Regions from separate parts of the Streptomyces sp. NPDC002640 genome, predicted to be linked through region 1. Evidence: riboswitches for the same ligand, from Rfam matches in the RefSeq annotation. Region 1 holds a riboswitch; the other holds the start of a gene.
The links. Region 1 has a riboswitch for glycine ahead of gcvP (aminomethyl-transferring glycine dehydrogenase). Riboswitches for the same ligand answer to the same signal wherever they lie in the genome.
Positions count from the first base shown of each region.

Region 2: another riboswitch for glycine. It lies ahead of gcvT (glycine cleavage system aminomethyltransferase GcvT); the one in region 1 lies ahead of gcvP (aminomethyl-transferring glycine dehydrogenase).

Region 1 is NZ_JBSFVZ010000008.1:267,996-275,400, reverse strand. Features, by position in the region: gene ACWD3O_RS13960 (DNA polymerase IV) at 1-776, shown strand, start outside; gene ACWD3O_RS13955 (PRC-barrel domain-containing protein) at 798-1,169, opposite strand; glycine riboswitch at 1,297-1,392, shown strand; gene gcvP (aminomethyl-transferring glycine dehydrogenase) at 1,580-4,465, shown strand; gene ACWD3O_RS13945 (DUF5999 family protein) at 4,608-4,796, opposite strand; gene ACWD3O_RS13940 (hypothetical protein) at 5,103-5,696, opposite strand; gene ACWD3O_RS13935 (glutamate--cysteine ligase) at 6,285-7,405, shown strand, end outside.
Region 2 is NZ_JBSFVZ010000004.1:241,863-249,267, reverse strand. Features, by position in the region: gene gcvH (glycine cleavage system protein GcvH) at 1-344, opposite strand, end outside; gene gcvT (glycine cleavage system aminomethyltransferase GcvT) at 421-1,554, opposite strand; glycine riboswitch at 1,597-1,704, opposite strand; glycine riboswitch at 1,705-1,813, opposite strand; gene ACWD3O_RS07735 (AAA family ATPase) at 2,108-2,794, shown strand; gene ACWD3O_RS07730 (enhanced serine sensitivity protein SseB) at 2,875-3,648, shown strand; gene ACWD3O_RS07725 (enhanced serine sensitivity protein SseB C-terminal domain-containing protein) at 3,804-4,580, shown strand; gene ACWD3O_RS07720 (ABC transporter substrate-binding protein) at 4,809-6,476, shown strand; gene ACWD3O_RS07715 (ABC transporter permease) at 6,585-7,405, shown strand, end outside.

The DNA.
Region 1 (7,405 bases):
GTTCGGAGACGCTGCGCGGTCCCACCGACGACCCGGCGGTGGTCCAGGAGGCGGCGGCGCGGCTGCTCGAGGGGGTCGACACGACGGGCGGGGTCCGGCTGCTGGGGGTCGGCGTCTCCGGGCTCGCCGACTTCACGCAGGAGGACCTCTTCGCCCAGGCGGCTCAGGCCGCGCAGGCGGTCCAGGCCGCCGCCCAGGAGGCACGAGACGCCGCGCACGCCGAGCCGGCGGCGGAGGAGGCGGTGGCCCAGGGGGCCGAGGTGGCGCACCGGTCGCTGCCGGGGCGGGAGCCGTCCGTCGAACGCCCGGTGCGGAGATGGACCGCCGGGCACGACGTGCGGCACACGGCGCACGGGCACGGGTGGGTGCAGGGCAGCGGGCTCGGGCGGGTCACGGTGCGGTTCGAGACGCCGTACTCGGCGGCGCCCGGGCGGGTGCGGACCTTCGCCGTCGACGACCCGGAGCTCGAGCCCGCGGATCCGCTGCCGCTGGTGCCGGAAGCGGAACCCGAGGCGTCCGGGCCGCCTGCGTCGCGGCCGCCCGAGCCCGACGTGCCCGAGCCCGACGTGCCGGAGCCTGACGTGCCGGAGCCCGAACTGCCCCGGCCCGACCTGCCGGAGCGTGGACCCACCGAGCGTGACCGCAGGGGGCGTGAGGTGCGCGAGTCTGGGCCGTCCGAGTCGTCGGCGCCGAAGCCTTCCGGCGCCGAGCCGCACGGCACCGGTCCGCACGGTCCCGCTCCGGGCGCGACCGGGCCGGAGCGGCCGGCGGCGTGAGCGCCGTGGTGCGGGTGGGGGTCAGGCGTCCTCCGGGTCCGGGAGGTGGCCGAAGTCCCGGTCGGGGAGCGGGGCGGGGGGTTCGACGTCGAAGCCGTAGTGGCGGTAGAGGGTGAGCTCCTGCTCGGGGGAGAGGTGGCGGCCGACGCCGTAACCGGGGGCGTCCTTGATGTGGGCCCGGCCGTAGGGGACGCGGAGGGCGCCGTCCACCAGCTCGCTGGTCTCCAGCGGGACGAAGACGTCGCGCCCGAAGAGCCCGGTCCGGATGGCGGCCCATTCGGGGGAACCGCTGGCGTCGTCGAGGTACACCTCGTCGACCGTGCCGATGCGGTTGCCGTCGCAGTCGTACGCCTTGCGGCCTATGAGGTTCCGGGGATCGATGTCCGTCTGCACGTTCCCTCCTTCTGGTCGCAGCTCACTGTCGCAGCGCAGCCGTCGGCACCACCCAAGTGCACTTTGCGGGCGGCGGCCACTCGAGGGTCCGGCCCGGTACCTCGCTGGTAGGCTGGTCAGTGGCTGCCGACCCCGCGCGGGAGAGTCCTCCGAGAGCCTTCGGAGGCGCCGAAGGAGCAACTCCTCCCCGGAATCTCTCAGGCCCCTGTACCGCGCGGACGAGGTCACTCTGGAAAGCAGAGCGGTGCCCGTGACCCCGGTCGCAGCGCCGCTCTCACCGACGGTGAAAGCCGGACGTCCTCGGGCGGCCGGTGAAGCTCTCAGGTCGTGATGACAGAGGGGGAGGCCGTCGGGCACCCCACCGCCGTGGTGCCCCCCGAAGGTCGCGCAAGACCAGGAGGCCTCCGCCTATGAACGCCCCTCGCACCCCGCTCTCCGCCCTCGAGCAGGGCATCCCCTTCGAGCAGCGTCACATCGGCCCCGACGAGGGCGCCCGGGCGAAGATGCTCGCCCAGGTCGGCTACGGCTCGCTCGACGAGCTGACCGCCGCCGCGGTCCCCGACGTCATCAAGAACGCCGACGCCCTCGACCTCCCGGGCGCGCGGAGCGAGGCCGAGGTGCTCGCCGAACTGCGGGAGCTCGCCGACAGCAACCAGGTCCTCGACACGATGATCGGCCTGGGCTACTACGGCACCTTCACGCCGCCGGTGATCCTCCGCAACGTGATGGAGAACCCGGCCTGGTACACGGCGTACACGCCGTACCAGCCGGAGATCTCCCAGGGGCGGCTCGAGGCGCTGCTCAACTTCCAGACCATGGTCGCCGACCTGACCGGCCTGCCGACCTCCGGCGCCTCCCTGCTGGACGAGGGCACCGCGGCCGCCGAGGCGATGGCCCTCTCCCGGCGCGTCGGCAAGAAGAAGAACGGCCTGTTCCTGGTCGACGCGGACGCGCTGCCGCAGACCGTCGCGGTCATCGAGACGCGCGCCGAGCCGACCGGCGTCGAGGTCGTCGTCGCCGACCTGTCGCAGGGCATCCCCGCCGAGGTCGCCGGGCGGGAGATCAACGGCGTGCTGCTCCAGTACCCGGGCGCCTCCGGCGCGGTGCGGGACATCAAGCCGGTGATCGACCAGGCGCACGAGCTCGGCGCGGTCGTCACCGTCGCCGCCGACCTGCTCGCCCTGACCCTGCTGACCTCGCCCGGCGAGCTCGGCGCGGACATCGCGGTGGGCACCACCCAGCGGTTCGGCGTCCCGATGGGCTTCGGCGGTCCGCACGCCGGCTACATGGCGGTGCGCGAGCAGTTCGCCCGCAACCTGCCCGGCCGCCTGGTGGGCGTGTCGCAGGACGCCGACGGCAACCGGGCCTACCGCCTGGCGCTGCAGACCCGCGAGCAGCACATCCGCCGTGAGAAGGCGACCAGCAACATCTGCACCGCGCAGGTGCTGCTCGCCGTGATGGCCGGCATGTACGCCGTCTACCACGGCCCCGACGGGCTCAAGGGCATCGCCGAGCGCGTCCACCGGTACGCCGACCTCCTCGCCGCGGGCCTGAAGGCCGGCGGGGTCGAGATCGTCAACGAGGCCTGGTTCGACACCGTCACCGCGCGCGTCGAGGGCCGGGCCGCCGAGGTGGTCGCCGCAGCCCGTGAGCGGGGCGTCAACCTGCGGCTGGTCGACGCCGACCACGTCTCCGCCGCCTGCGACGAGATCACCGGCCGCCCCCAGCTGGAGAAGGTCTGGGCCGCCTTCGGTGTCGAGGGTGACGTCGAGGCGCTGGACGGCACGGCCGAGGACGGCCTGCCCGCCGGCCTGCTGCGCACCGACGCCTACCTCACCCACCCGGTGTTCCACCAGCACCGCTCCGAGACGGCCATGCTGCGCTACCTGCGCCGCCTCGCCGACCGGGACTACGCGCTCGACCGCGGCATGATCCCGCTGGGCTCCTGCACCATGAAGCTCAACGCGACCACCGAGATGGAGCCGGTCACCTGGCCCGAGTTCGGCGCGCTGCACCCGTTCGCGCCGGCCGAGCAGGCCGGGGGCTACCTGTCGCTCATCCACGAGCTCGAGGACCGCCTCGCCGAGGTCACCGGCTACGACAAGGTCTCCCTGCAGCCCAACGCCGGCTCCCAGGGCGAGCTGGCCGGTCTGCTCGCGGTCCGCGGCTACCACCGCGCCAACGGCGACCTGGACCGCACCGTCTGCCTCATCCCCTCCTCCGCGCACGGCACCAACGCGGCCAGCGCCGTCATGGCGGGCATGAAGGTCGTCGTCGTGAAGACCGCCGGGAACGGCGAGATCGACGTCGAGGACCTGCGGGCGAAGATCGAGAAGCACCGGGACGAGCTCGCGGTGCTGATGATCACCTACCCGTCGACCCACGGTGTCTTCGAGGAGCACGTCGCCGACATCTGCGCGCAGGTCCACGAGGCCGGCGGCCAGGTGTACGTGGACGGGGCCAACCTCAACGCGCTGGTGGGCCTCGCCAAGCCGGGCCACTTCGGCGGCGACGTCTCCCACCTCAACCTGCACAAGACCTTCTGCATCCCGCACGGCGGCGGCGGTCCGGGCGTCGGCCCGGTGGCCGTGCGTTCCCACCTCGCCCCGTACCTGCCGAACCACCCGCTGCAGCCGGCCGCCGGTCCGGAGACCGGCGTCGGTCCGATCTCCGCGGCGCCGTTCGGCTCGGCGGGGATCCTGCCGATCTCCTGGGCGTACGTCCGGCTGATGGGCGGCGAGGGCCTCAGGCGCGCCACCCAGGTCGCCGTCCTGGCGGCCAACTACGTCGCCAAGCGGCTGGAGCCGTACTACCCGGTGCTGTACACCGGCCCGGGCGGTCTGGTCGCGCACGAGTGCATCATCGACCTGCGCCCGCTGACCAAGGCGACGGGCGTGAGCGTCGACGACGTGGCGAAGCGCCTCATCGACTACGGCTTCCACGCCCCGACCATGTCCTTCCCGGTCGCCGGCACGCTGATGATCGAGCCGACCGAGTCCGAGGACCTGGCGGAGCTGGACCGGTTCGTCGAGGCGATGATCGCCATCCGCGCGGAGATCGAGAAGGTCGGCTCCGGCGCCTGGCCGGCCGACGACAACCCGCTGCGCAACGCCCCGCACACCGCGGGCACGCTGGCCGGCGAGTGGACGCACGCCTACGACCGGGAGACCGCGGTCTTCCCCGGCGGCGTGTCGATGCCGGACAAGTACTGGCCGCCGGTGCGCCGCATCGACCAGGCCTTCGGCGACCGGAACCTGGTCTGCTCCTGCCCGCCGCTGGACGCCTACGAGGACTGACCGACGAGCGTCGGCCGCCCCGCGCGACACGCGTCGCGCGGGGGACGGGGCCGGTGACAGCGCCCTCGCGCCGTCGCCGGCCCTCCGGCTTTCCCGGCGCCGGGCGGCCGCGTGCCGCAAGGCCCCGCGCCGGGACGTCGCCTCAGACCGCGGTGGCGAACCTGTGCGGAGCGATGACGCGGCCGTCGGGGAGGATCTCCCCGGTGTCCTCGAACAGCACGACCCCGTTGCACAGGAGGCTCCAGCCCTGCTCGGGGTGGTGCGCCACGAGGCGGGCGGATTCCCGGTCGGGGGAGTCGGCTGTCGGGCACGGCGGCTGGTGCTGGCACATGGTCGGGTTCTCTCGTTCTGTGGTCGTCGCTTCGGCTTTCGTGTCACGGCTGTACATCGCAGCCCCCCGTGGTGACCTCGTGCGGACAAGTCTCGCGCTCGCGGGAGCCGCTCCGCAGGGTTTTCGCGGTACGCCCCCTCAACGGTTCAGGACGCGTCACCCGGGCGGGCGGTTCGGGACAACTCGGCAGATCTTTCCGGGTGGTTCGGTCCTGGCCCGTTCGGACCAGGACGTGCCGCGCCCCCGCGGCGGCGAGCCGCGGGGGCGGGGGTGGGACAGGTAGGGGCGGTGGGACGACGGCGCCGGTCAGGCCGCCGGGCGCAGTGCGGGCGGCGGGCCCGCCGGGCCGCTTCTGCGGGTGAGCAGCGGCAGCAGTTCCGCGACCCGGTGCGGGCGGTGACTGGCGATGCCCGGCGGTGCCGGCGCCAGCGGGATCAGCAGGTCCAGCGCCTCCGGCACACCGGCGGCGGCGTCCGCCGTGACGTCGGCGTGCAGCCAGAGGGTCAGCATGTACAGGCCGGGGACGGAGAGCAGCCGCGGCTGGTAGGGATGCGGAGCCTCCTCGGCCTGGCGCAGGGCGTGCTCGGTCGACGTGACGTACGGGCCTTCGAAGAAGTGCGAGAAGGCCCAGCCGTCCGAGGTCTGCAGGGTGTCGGCGGCGGCCACCGCGTGGTCGCCGGAACGGATGAGGAAACGCCAGCCGGCCAGCCGGACGACGGGCACCCCTTCCGCCGTGATCCGGTCCAGCACGTGGACCGGCAGGGGGAGTTCGGGGTTGAGCGGTCCCTGGGCGGTGCGCAGGGAGGGCGTGCGCGGATCACGGATCGCGGCAGGGGTGCCGAGGGCCGCCAGAACGGTGCGCAGGGCGGCGGGAGGTGCCGGAGGGACGTGCAGCGGCATGGTGGGTCGCCTCTCTTTCGACAGGCACGGTGGCGCGCGGGCGGTGGTGGGACGGGCGCTGTCTGCTGCCAGCTCGAGGGGGGTCGGAGAGCCGCGCCGGACCGGTCGGACCACTCGGGCCGGGTCCGGCCCGATTCGTCACCGGGGTGACGGGACACACGGTCGTGGGCGCACGCGCTTCTCCGCCTCGTTTGCGCAGTTTATACGAGGCGTGTTCACGCGGTGTTTCGGCTAGCTGTTTTCCATGTGAACGGCAAGTTTTGTTCGCGCCGAAATTTCGCGGTGTTCCATCCCGGTTCTGCGAGGGCTTCCCGGGAGTGACCTCGGGGGACGTCCGCGGCGGGGTCGGCCGGTTTTCACCGCCGTAATGCCGGGGCTCCGAAGCCCGGTGAACCGCCTTGCGGGTCATGCCGAACGAATGTGCCGAATGGCGCTGGAGGTCAGCCTAACGGTCGGCCGGTCCTCATGGGGACGTTATCGATCGTCCAGGGCGGGCATCATCAGTTGCGGACCGGACGAGGGACCCGGGCGACAGACACACGGACACCGGCCGCAGAGGCGGCCGACCCATCCGAGGAGGACGCAGCGATGGGTGAGAAGCTCGAGGCAGGGTCGTTCGACCTGTCCGATCGCCAGCGCTACCGGGACAAGCTCCAGCGGTGCCTGGCGGGTCTCGAGAGGTTGCTGAAGGAGAGGCAGTTCGACCGCCCGAAGAATCTCATGGGACTGGAGGTCGAGCTGAATCTCGCAGGGTCCGACGGCATGCCGCGAATGATGAATGCGGAAGTGCTCGAGCGGATCGCGAGCCGTGATTTCCAGACCGAACTCGCGATGTTCAACCTCGAGGTCAACATCGAACCGCACCGGCTCGGCGGGCGGGTATTCGATCAGCTCGCCGAGGAGCTGCGGACGTCATTGTCATATGCCCACCGAAAGGCCGGGGAGGTCGACGCCGGCATCGTGATGATCGGCATCCTGCCGACGCTCGAGCGGGACGACCTGATCTCCGCGAACATTTCCGACGTCGACCGTTACACCCTGCTGAACGACCAGATCGTCTCGGCGCGGGGCGAGGACTTCACGCTGGAGATCGACGGGGTCGAACGGCTCACCACCACCGCGCGGTCGATCACCCCGGAAGCCGCCTGCACCTCGGTGCAGCTGCACCTGCAGGTGACGCCGGAGCGGTTCCCGGACGTGTGGAACGCGGCGCAGGCGGTCTCGGCGGCGCAGATCGCGATCGGCGCCAACTCGCCGTTCCTCTTCGGGAAGGAGCTGTGGCGGGAGTCGCGGCCGCCGCTGTTCCAGCAGTCGACCGACACCCGGCCGCCGGAGCTCCAGGCGCAGGGCGTGCGGCCGCGGACCTGGTTCGGCGAGCAGTGGGTGTCCTCGGTGGTCGACCTGTTCGAGGAGAACCTCACCTACTTCCCGGCGCTGCTGCCGATCATGGACGACGAGGACCCGATGGAGGTGCTCGACGCCGGGGGCACGCCCAAGCTGGCCGAGATGGTCCTGCACAACGGCACGGTCTACCGCTGGAACCGGCCGGTGTACGACGTGGCCGACGGGGCGGCGCACCTGCGGGTCGAGAACCGGGTGCTGCCGGCCGGGCCCACGGTGATCGACGTGGTGGCCAACGCGGCCTTCTACTACGGCCTGGTGCGGGCGCTGGCCGAGGAGGCGCGGCCGGTGTGGACGCGGCTGCCGTT
Region 2 (7,405 bases), on a different contig from region 1:
GTGAGCAGGTCGCCCGGCTCCTCGGAGACGCGGACCTTGAACAGCCAGCCGCCCTCGAAGGGCTCGGAGTTCACCAGGGACGGGTCGTTGACGACGTCCTCGTTGATCTCGGTGACCTCGCCGGAGACCGGGGAGTACAGGTCGGAGACCGACTTGGTGGACTCCAGCTCGCCGCAGGTCTCGCCCTCGGAGACGGTCTCGCCGACCTCGGGGAGCTGGGCGTAGACGACGTCACCGAGGGCGTCGGCCGCGAACTTGGTGATGCCGATGGTGGCGACGCCGTCCTCGACGGGCGACAGCCACTCGTGCTCCTTGCTGTAACGCAGGTCCGTGGGGTTGCTCATGGCTGAGATTCTCCTGTACGCGGGGAGTTTCCGAAGGGTCCGGAAGAACCGGGAAAAGGAAGGGTGCGGCGGAAGGCTACTTCTGGCGCCTGTAGAACGGCAGCGCGACGACCTCGTACGGCTCGTGGGTGCCCCGGATGTCCACGCCCACGCCGGCCGTGCCGGGCTCGGCGTACGCGGCGTCGACGTAGGCCATCGCGATCGGCTTCCCCAGCGTCGGGGAGGGCGCGCCGGAGGTGACCTCGCCGACCACCTCGCCGTCCGCCACCACCTGGTAGCCGGCGCGCGGGACCCGGCGGCCCTCGGCGACCAGGCCGACCAGCTTGCGCGGCGGGTTCGTCGCGGCGCGCTCGGCGGCCTCGGCGAGGGCGGCGCGGCCGACGAAGTCGCCCTCCTTCTCGAACTTCACGACCCGGCCCAGGCCGGCGTCGAAGGGCGTGAGGGAGGTGGAGAGCTCGTGGCCGTACAGCGGCATGCCGGCCTCCAGGCGCAGCGTGTCGCGGCAGGACAGGCCGCACGGGATCAGGCCCTCGGGCGCGCCCGCCTCGGTCAGCGCCCGCCACACCCGCTCGGCGTGGACCGGGGCGGTGAACAGCTCGAAGCCGTCCTCGCCGGTGTAGCCGGTGCGGGCGATCAGCGCCGGGACGCCGGCCACGGTGCCGGGCAGGCCCGCGTAGTACTTCAGGCCGTCCAGGTCGGCGTCGGTGAGGGAGGCCAGGATGCCCGGGGAGGCGGGGCCCTGCACGGCGATCAGCGCGTAGGCGTCCCGGTCGTCGCGGACCTCGGCGTCGAAGCCCGCGGCGCGCTCGGTGAGGGCGTCGAGGACGACCTGGGCGTTGGAGGCGTTGGCGACGACCATGTAGTGCGGGAAACCGGCCTCGGAGTCACCCAGGCGGTAGACGATCAGGTCGTCGAGGATGCCGCCGTCCTCCCGGCAGATCATCGTGTAGCGGGCGCGGCCGGTGCCGACCGTGGCGATGTTGCCGACCAGCGCGTGGTTCAGCAGCGCGGTGGCCTGCGGGCCGGTGACCGTGATCTCGCCCATGTGGGAGAGGTCGAAGAGGCCGGCCCGGGTGCGCACGGCGTTGTGCTCGTCACGCTCGGAGCCGTACCGCAGCGGCATGTCCCAGCCGGCGAAGTCGGTCATGGTCGCGCCCAGCGAGCGGTGCAGGGCGTCGAGCGCGGTGTGACGGAGGTCGGAACTGCTCATGGGCAAACTCCCGGTACGGGCGAAGGCATGACGACGGAGTGTTCCTCCCCATCTGTCATCGGAACCTGAGAGGTTCGCCATGACCGCCGGCCGGGGTCAGGGCTTGCACCGTGGGTGGGCCCGCCGGGGCGGACCGCTTTTCAGATGTGCCTCGCCCGCGCGGTGACTGGGCCTGAGAGATTCAAGGGAGGGACTTGCTCCTTCGGCGCCCGGGACAGGACATGGTGTCCGTCACCCGGGACTCTCCCGCGCGGATTCAAGCGGCCGGTATGCAGTTGGCGCGCTCATCATCGCACGGCCTCCCCGGGCCTGGCGGACCCCCCGTGTGTTGCGGGACTGTGGCGGGAACCGGGCGGAAATGAGACGACCGGCGCATTGCCTTCTCTTTACACTCGGGGGGGATGCTCCAGGTCCCGAACCCATGGGGGAGGACGACCACGTGAAGAGGACGATCGCCGGCGCCGGCCATGCCGTGCCCGTGACCGGCCCCGGGGCGCGCCACCGGGCGCGTTCCTGGGCGGGGACACGGGCGGGGACACGGGCGCAGGGGGCGGTGCGCGCCCAGGGCGCGGACCGGACGGCGCGGTGCGCGGCCGCGGGGACCGTGGCGGACGGGGTGTGCGACCTGCGGGGCGGCAGCGGCGTGGGCGGCGCCGCGGTCGGCGCGCGGCTGGTCTTCGGGCCGCGCGACGTGGTGGTGGTCACCGGGCTGCCGGGCAGCGGCAAGTCCACGATGATGCGGCGGACCGTCGGACCGGACGCGGTCCGGATCGACTCCCAGGACACCCGGGACCGGTGGGACGCGCGGATGCCCCAGGCCATGCCGTACGCGGTGTACCGGCCGCTGGTGCGGCTCGACCACTACGCCGGGCTGCGGCGCGCCCTGCGCGGGACGGCGCCGGTGGTGGTGCACGACTGCGGCACCCAGCGGTGGGTCCGCTCCTGGCTGGGCCGGGCCGCCCGGCGGCGGGGCGGGACGCTGCGGCTCGTGCTGCTCGACGTCACCCCCGCCGAGGCCCTGCAGGGGCAGCGGGCCCGCGGCCGCGGCGTGTCCCGGTACGCCTTCGCGCGGCACCGCAAGGCGGTCGGGCAGCTCCTCGCCGACGTCGTCGCCCGGGGCCGGCTGCCGCGGGACTGCGGTTCGGCCGTGCTGCTGGACCGCACGGCGGCGCGCGTCCTCGACGGGATCGGGTTCGCCCCGCACGGCGCGCGAGGCGTCCGGCGGCCGGGCGTCCCGTAGTCTGACGTGCCGCGGACGGCCGCGGACGGCGGCGGACCAGCGGACAGACAGCGGCAGCGCGGGAACTCCAGGCGGTAACCATGAACTTCGCGACGGACGACCAGACCCTCAGGGGCGGATGGCCCGGCAACGAGCTGGAGGAGGTGCTGGCGGCCTCGGCCGCCGCCCCGGGCTCGGAGTCGGCCGGCGGCCGGGTCCTGGAGGTGCTGACCCGCAGCCATGTGTGGATCCCGCTCCCGGCCGGCGGCGACCGCGACAGCCGGACCCTCGACCTGCCCACCGTGGAGCTGGGCGGGCAGATCTTCGTCCCGGTCTTCAGCTCCCAGGAGCAGCTCCGGCGCGTGGCCGGCCCCCACATGTCGTTCTCCGTCGCGCCGGTCGTGGAGTTCGCGCGCGGGCTGCCGCCCGAGGTGGGCGTCGTGGTGAACCCGGACGGCGCGGTGGGGCTTCCGCTGACCCCGGCCGCCGTCGCCGAACTCTGCCGTGCCGCGGGACCCGAGGGCGCGGGCCGCGGCGGACGGGTGCGGCTCTGGGAGCCGGACTGGCGGGAGGACCCGGTGGACTTCCTGCGCGCCGCCTCCGAGGAGTTCGCCGCCGTCGGGGTGGTCGCCACCGCGCGCCGCTGCCTGGCCGCCGTCGAGACGGCGGAGCCGGCGATGTTCGTCGGCGTCGAGCTCGCCACCTGGGACGCCCCGTCCGGCGACGCCCGCGCCCTGCCGCTGGAGGCGCTCGGCCGCGCCCTGGGCCGCCACCCGGTGCGGTGGCCGGTGAACCTGGTCCTCCTGGACGCCGTCCCGGACCCGGTCTGCGACTACCTGCGCGCCAAGGTGCCGCCGTTCTACGGCGCGGTCTGATCCCCCGCCGCGCCCGCGGGAACCGGCCGGGAGGTTTCCGCTCGCTCCAGGTGGTGTCTGCCGCGCCGCTTAAGCTGGTTTCATAATCCCGGTCGAACACTCGCTGTCGGACGTCGATGGGGCGGAACCAATGTCTTCGCGAAGGGCTGGTTGAGGTGAGCGCGTCGGGCACGGCCGCCGCCGGGCACGTGGAGCAGATGCTGCGCCAGGTCACGCCCGGGCGTTATGACGCCTACGAGGCGCTGCTGCGCGCGCTCGCGACCCCGTCCGCCGGTCAGGTGTGGATGCTGCTCTGGCACGGCCTGGCCGGCGCCCCCGACGCGCAGTACGGGAGCATGGAGGTCGACGGGTACGCCTACGCGCCCTGCGTGACGTCCGCCCAGGAGCTGTCCGCGAGCGGCTGGAGCCGCGGGTACGAGGTGACCGACGCCATCGAGGTGGCCCGTGCCCTCTACCCGGGCCACCACGGCCTCTGGCTCAACCCGCACGCCCCCGGCGGCGGCGTCGGCGTCCCCTGGCTGGACCTGCGCCGCATCGCCACCGGCCTGGACCGCCAGCCCGCCGGGCCGCTGCGGCTGTCCGAACCCGCCATCGAGGTCCCGCAGCTCTACGCCCTGCTGGCCCAGAACGCCCACCGCACCCCGGCGGTGCGCGCGCTGCGCCGCGCCTGGGTGCAGCCGGCGCTCGGCACGCCCTACCTGGCCATCGGGCTCGACGTGTACGAGGCGTCGCCCGCGGCGGTGGAGTCGGTGCGGTCGATGATGGGCCAGTCCGTCGGCGTGGTGCCGGACGGACTGGCGGTCTCCACGGTCGCCATGGCCGATGACCACGACCCCGTCGTCCTCTGGATGCGGGCCAACGCCCGCCCCTTCTACGACCGCGACGCCCACGGCCCGGCGCGCGGCGGATACGGCTACCCGGCCGTCAACTGAACCTCCGCCGCAGGACGTTCGCCCAGTTCGGGCGGAGGTTACGGCTGTTTCCCCCGTGTTTCGCAAGGGAGTTGGGGACGCGTCCGGCGAGGCGATATGCCGGGTTCGTCAGCTGTTCAGATCTCAGCTAGGTATCACCACTATGCGGACTGTTCTCCCCGCGTAGCGGGCTGAGTAATGTTCGGCCGGTCAGTACGCACCCACCAGTGAACCCCGGAGTGGCCCCGTATGCGCATAGTCAAATCCCGCGTCGCTCGGGCGATAACGGCCGTCTTGGCGGTCGGAATGATCGCGTCGGCGTGCACGAGCGAGCGCGACAAGGAAGGCTCCGGCGACGGCGCCAAGGACACCTTCGTCTTCGGCGCCCCGGGCGACCCGAGCTCGCTCGACCCGGCGCTCGCGAGCGACGGCGAGACGTTCCGCGTCACCCGTCAGGCCTTCGAGGCCCTGCTGGAGCACGAGTCCGGCGGCAGCAAGCTGGTGGGCGGCCTGGCCGAGACCTGGGAGTCCAACGACGAGGGCACCGTCTGGACCTTCAACCTCCGCAAGGGCGTGAAGTTCCACGACGGCGAGGCGTTCAACGCCGCGGCGGTGTGCGCCAACTACGACCACTGGTTCAACTGGACCGGCACCTACCAGTCCAGCGCGGTGTCCTACTACTGGCAGACCGTCATGGGCGGCTTCGCCAAGAACGAGGACAAGGAGGCCCCCGAGGCCAACTACAAGTCCTGCACCGCGAAGGACGAGAACACCGCCGTCATCGAGGTGAAGAAGCCCTCCGCCAACCTCCCCGGCGGCTTCTCGCTCAACGCGCTGGCGATCCACTCGCCCAAGGCGATCGCGGAGTACAAGAACCAGGCGGCGACCGCCAAGGGCGACGCCATCACGTACCCCGAGTACAGCCAGAAGGCCGGCACGGTCGCCGGCACCGGCCCGTACAAGATCAAGGGCTGGAACAAGGGCAACAAGGAAGTCACCCTCGAGCGTTTCGACGACTACTGGGGCGACAAGGCCAAGGTCAAGAACATCGTCATCCGCACGATCGACACCGAGGAGGGCCGCCGCCAGGCGCTCCAGGCCGGTGACATCGACGGTTACGACCTGGTCGCGCCGGCGGACGTGAAGACCCTCGAGAACGAGGGCTTCGTGGTCCCGACCCGTGGCGTCTTCAACCTCTTCTACGTGGGCATGTCCCAGGGCGCCGAGCCGGCGCTGAAGAAGAAGGAGGTCCGCCAGGCGATCGCGCACGCCGTCGACCGCGAGAACCTGGTCGCCACCCAGCTGCCCGAGGGCGGCAAGGTCGCCACGCAGTTCATGCCGGACACCATCGCCGGCTACTCGGACCAGGTGAAGCAGTACCCCTTCGACACCGCCAAGGCGAAGGACCTGCTGAAGGAGGCCGGCGAGGAGAAGCTCAAGATCGAGTTCTGCTACCCGACCGAGGTCACCCGCCCGTACATGCCTGCCCCGCAGGACCTGTTCGAGCTGATGAAGGCCGACCTCGAGAAGGCCGGCATCACCGTCACCCCGAAGCCGATGAAGTGGGCCCCGGACTACCTGGACGCCACCGAGGCCGGTTCCTGCGCCCTGCACATGCTCGGCTGGACCGGTGACTTCAACGACGGCTTCAACTTCATCGGCACCTGGTTCGCCGAGTACGACAAGCAGTGGGGCTTCAAGGACAAGGAGCTCTTCGAGGCCGTCAACGCGGGCTCCACGCTGACCGGCGACGAGCGCACCGAGGCCTACAAGAAGGCCAACGAGGCGATCATGGAGTACCTGCCGGGTCTGCCGGTCTCCTCCTCGCCCCCGGCCATCGCGTTCGGCAAGAACGTCAACCCGCCGAAGGTCTCGCCGCTGACGCAGGAGAACTTCGCCGAGGTCTCCTTCAAGTAAGCCGCGGTACCCAGGCACCGCAACCCCGCTCCGCCCGGCCGCCGCACCCAAGGCGGCCGGGCGGACGCGTCCATCAGGCAACACGTACGTCAGAAAGGGGCATGCGCGGTGCTGCGTCTCGTCGCACGAAGACTGCTCCAGCTCATACCCACGCTGCTGGGCCTGTCGGTCCTGCTCTTCGTCTGGCTCAACCGGCTTCCGGGCGGCCCCGCTTCAGCGATCCTGGGCGAACGGGCGACCGAGGCCGAGATCACGAGAATCAACCGGCTGCTCGGCCTCGACCAGCCGCTCTACGTCCAGTACTGGCGCTTCCTCAAGCGCATCGCGGAACTGGACCTGGGCACCTCGGTGCAGACCGGACAGCCGGTCTGGGACGAGTTCACCCTCCGCTTCCCGGCCACCGTCGAACTCTCCCTCATGGCGATGCTGTTCGCCGTCGTCGTCGGCGTCCCGCTGGGCTACCTCGCCGCGAAGCGGCGCGGCGGATGGCTGGACGTGACCGCGGTCTCCGGCTCGCTGGTCGGCATCTGCATCCCGGTCTTCTTCCTCGCCCTGCTCCTCAAGCAGGTCTTCGCCGTCCACCTGGGCTGGTTCCCCAGCTACGGCCGCCTCTCCACCGGACTGAACGCCACCGAGGTGACCGGCTTCGCCACCCTCGACGGCATCCTCACCGGCGAGTTCGACGCCACCTGGGACGCCCTCGTGCACCTGGTGCTGCCCGCGCTGGCCCTCGCCTCCATCCCGCTCGCCGTGATCGTGCGCATGACGCGGGCCAGCGTCCTCGAGGTGCTCGGCGAGGACTACGTCCGCACCGCCGAGTCCAAGGGCCTGCACCCCCGCGTCGTGCGCGGCCGCCACGTGCTGCGCAACGCGATGCTGCCGGTCGTCACCGCGGTCGGCCTGCTCACCGGTTCCCTGCTCTCGGGCGC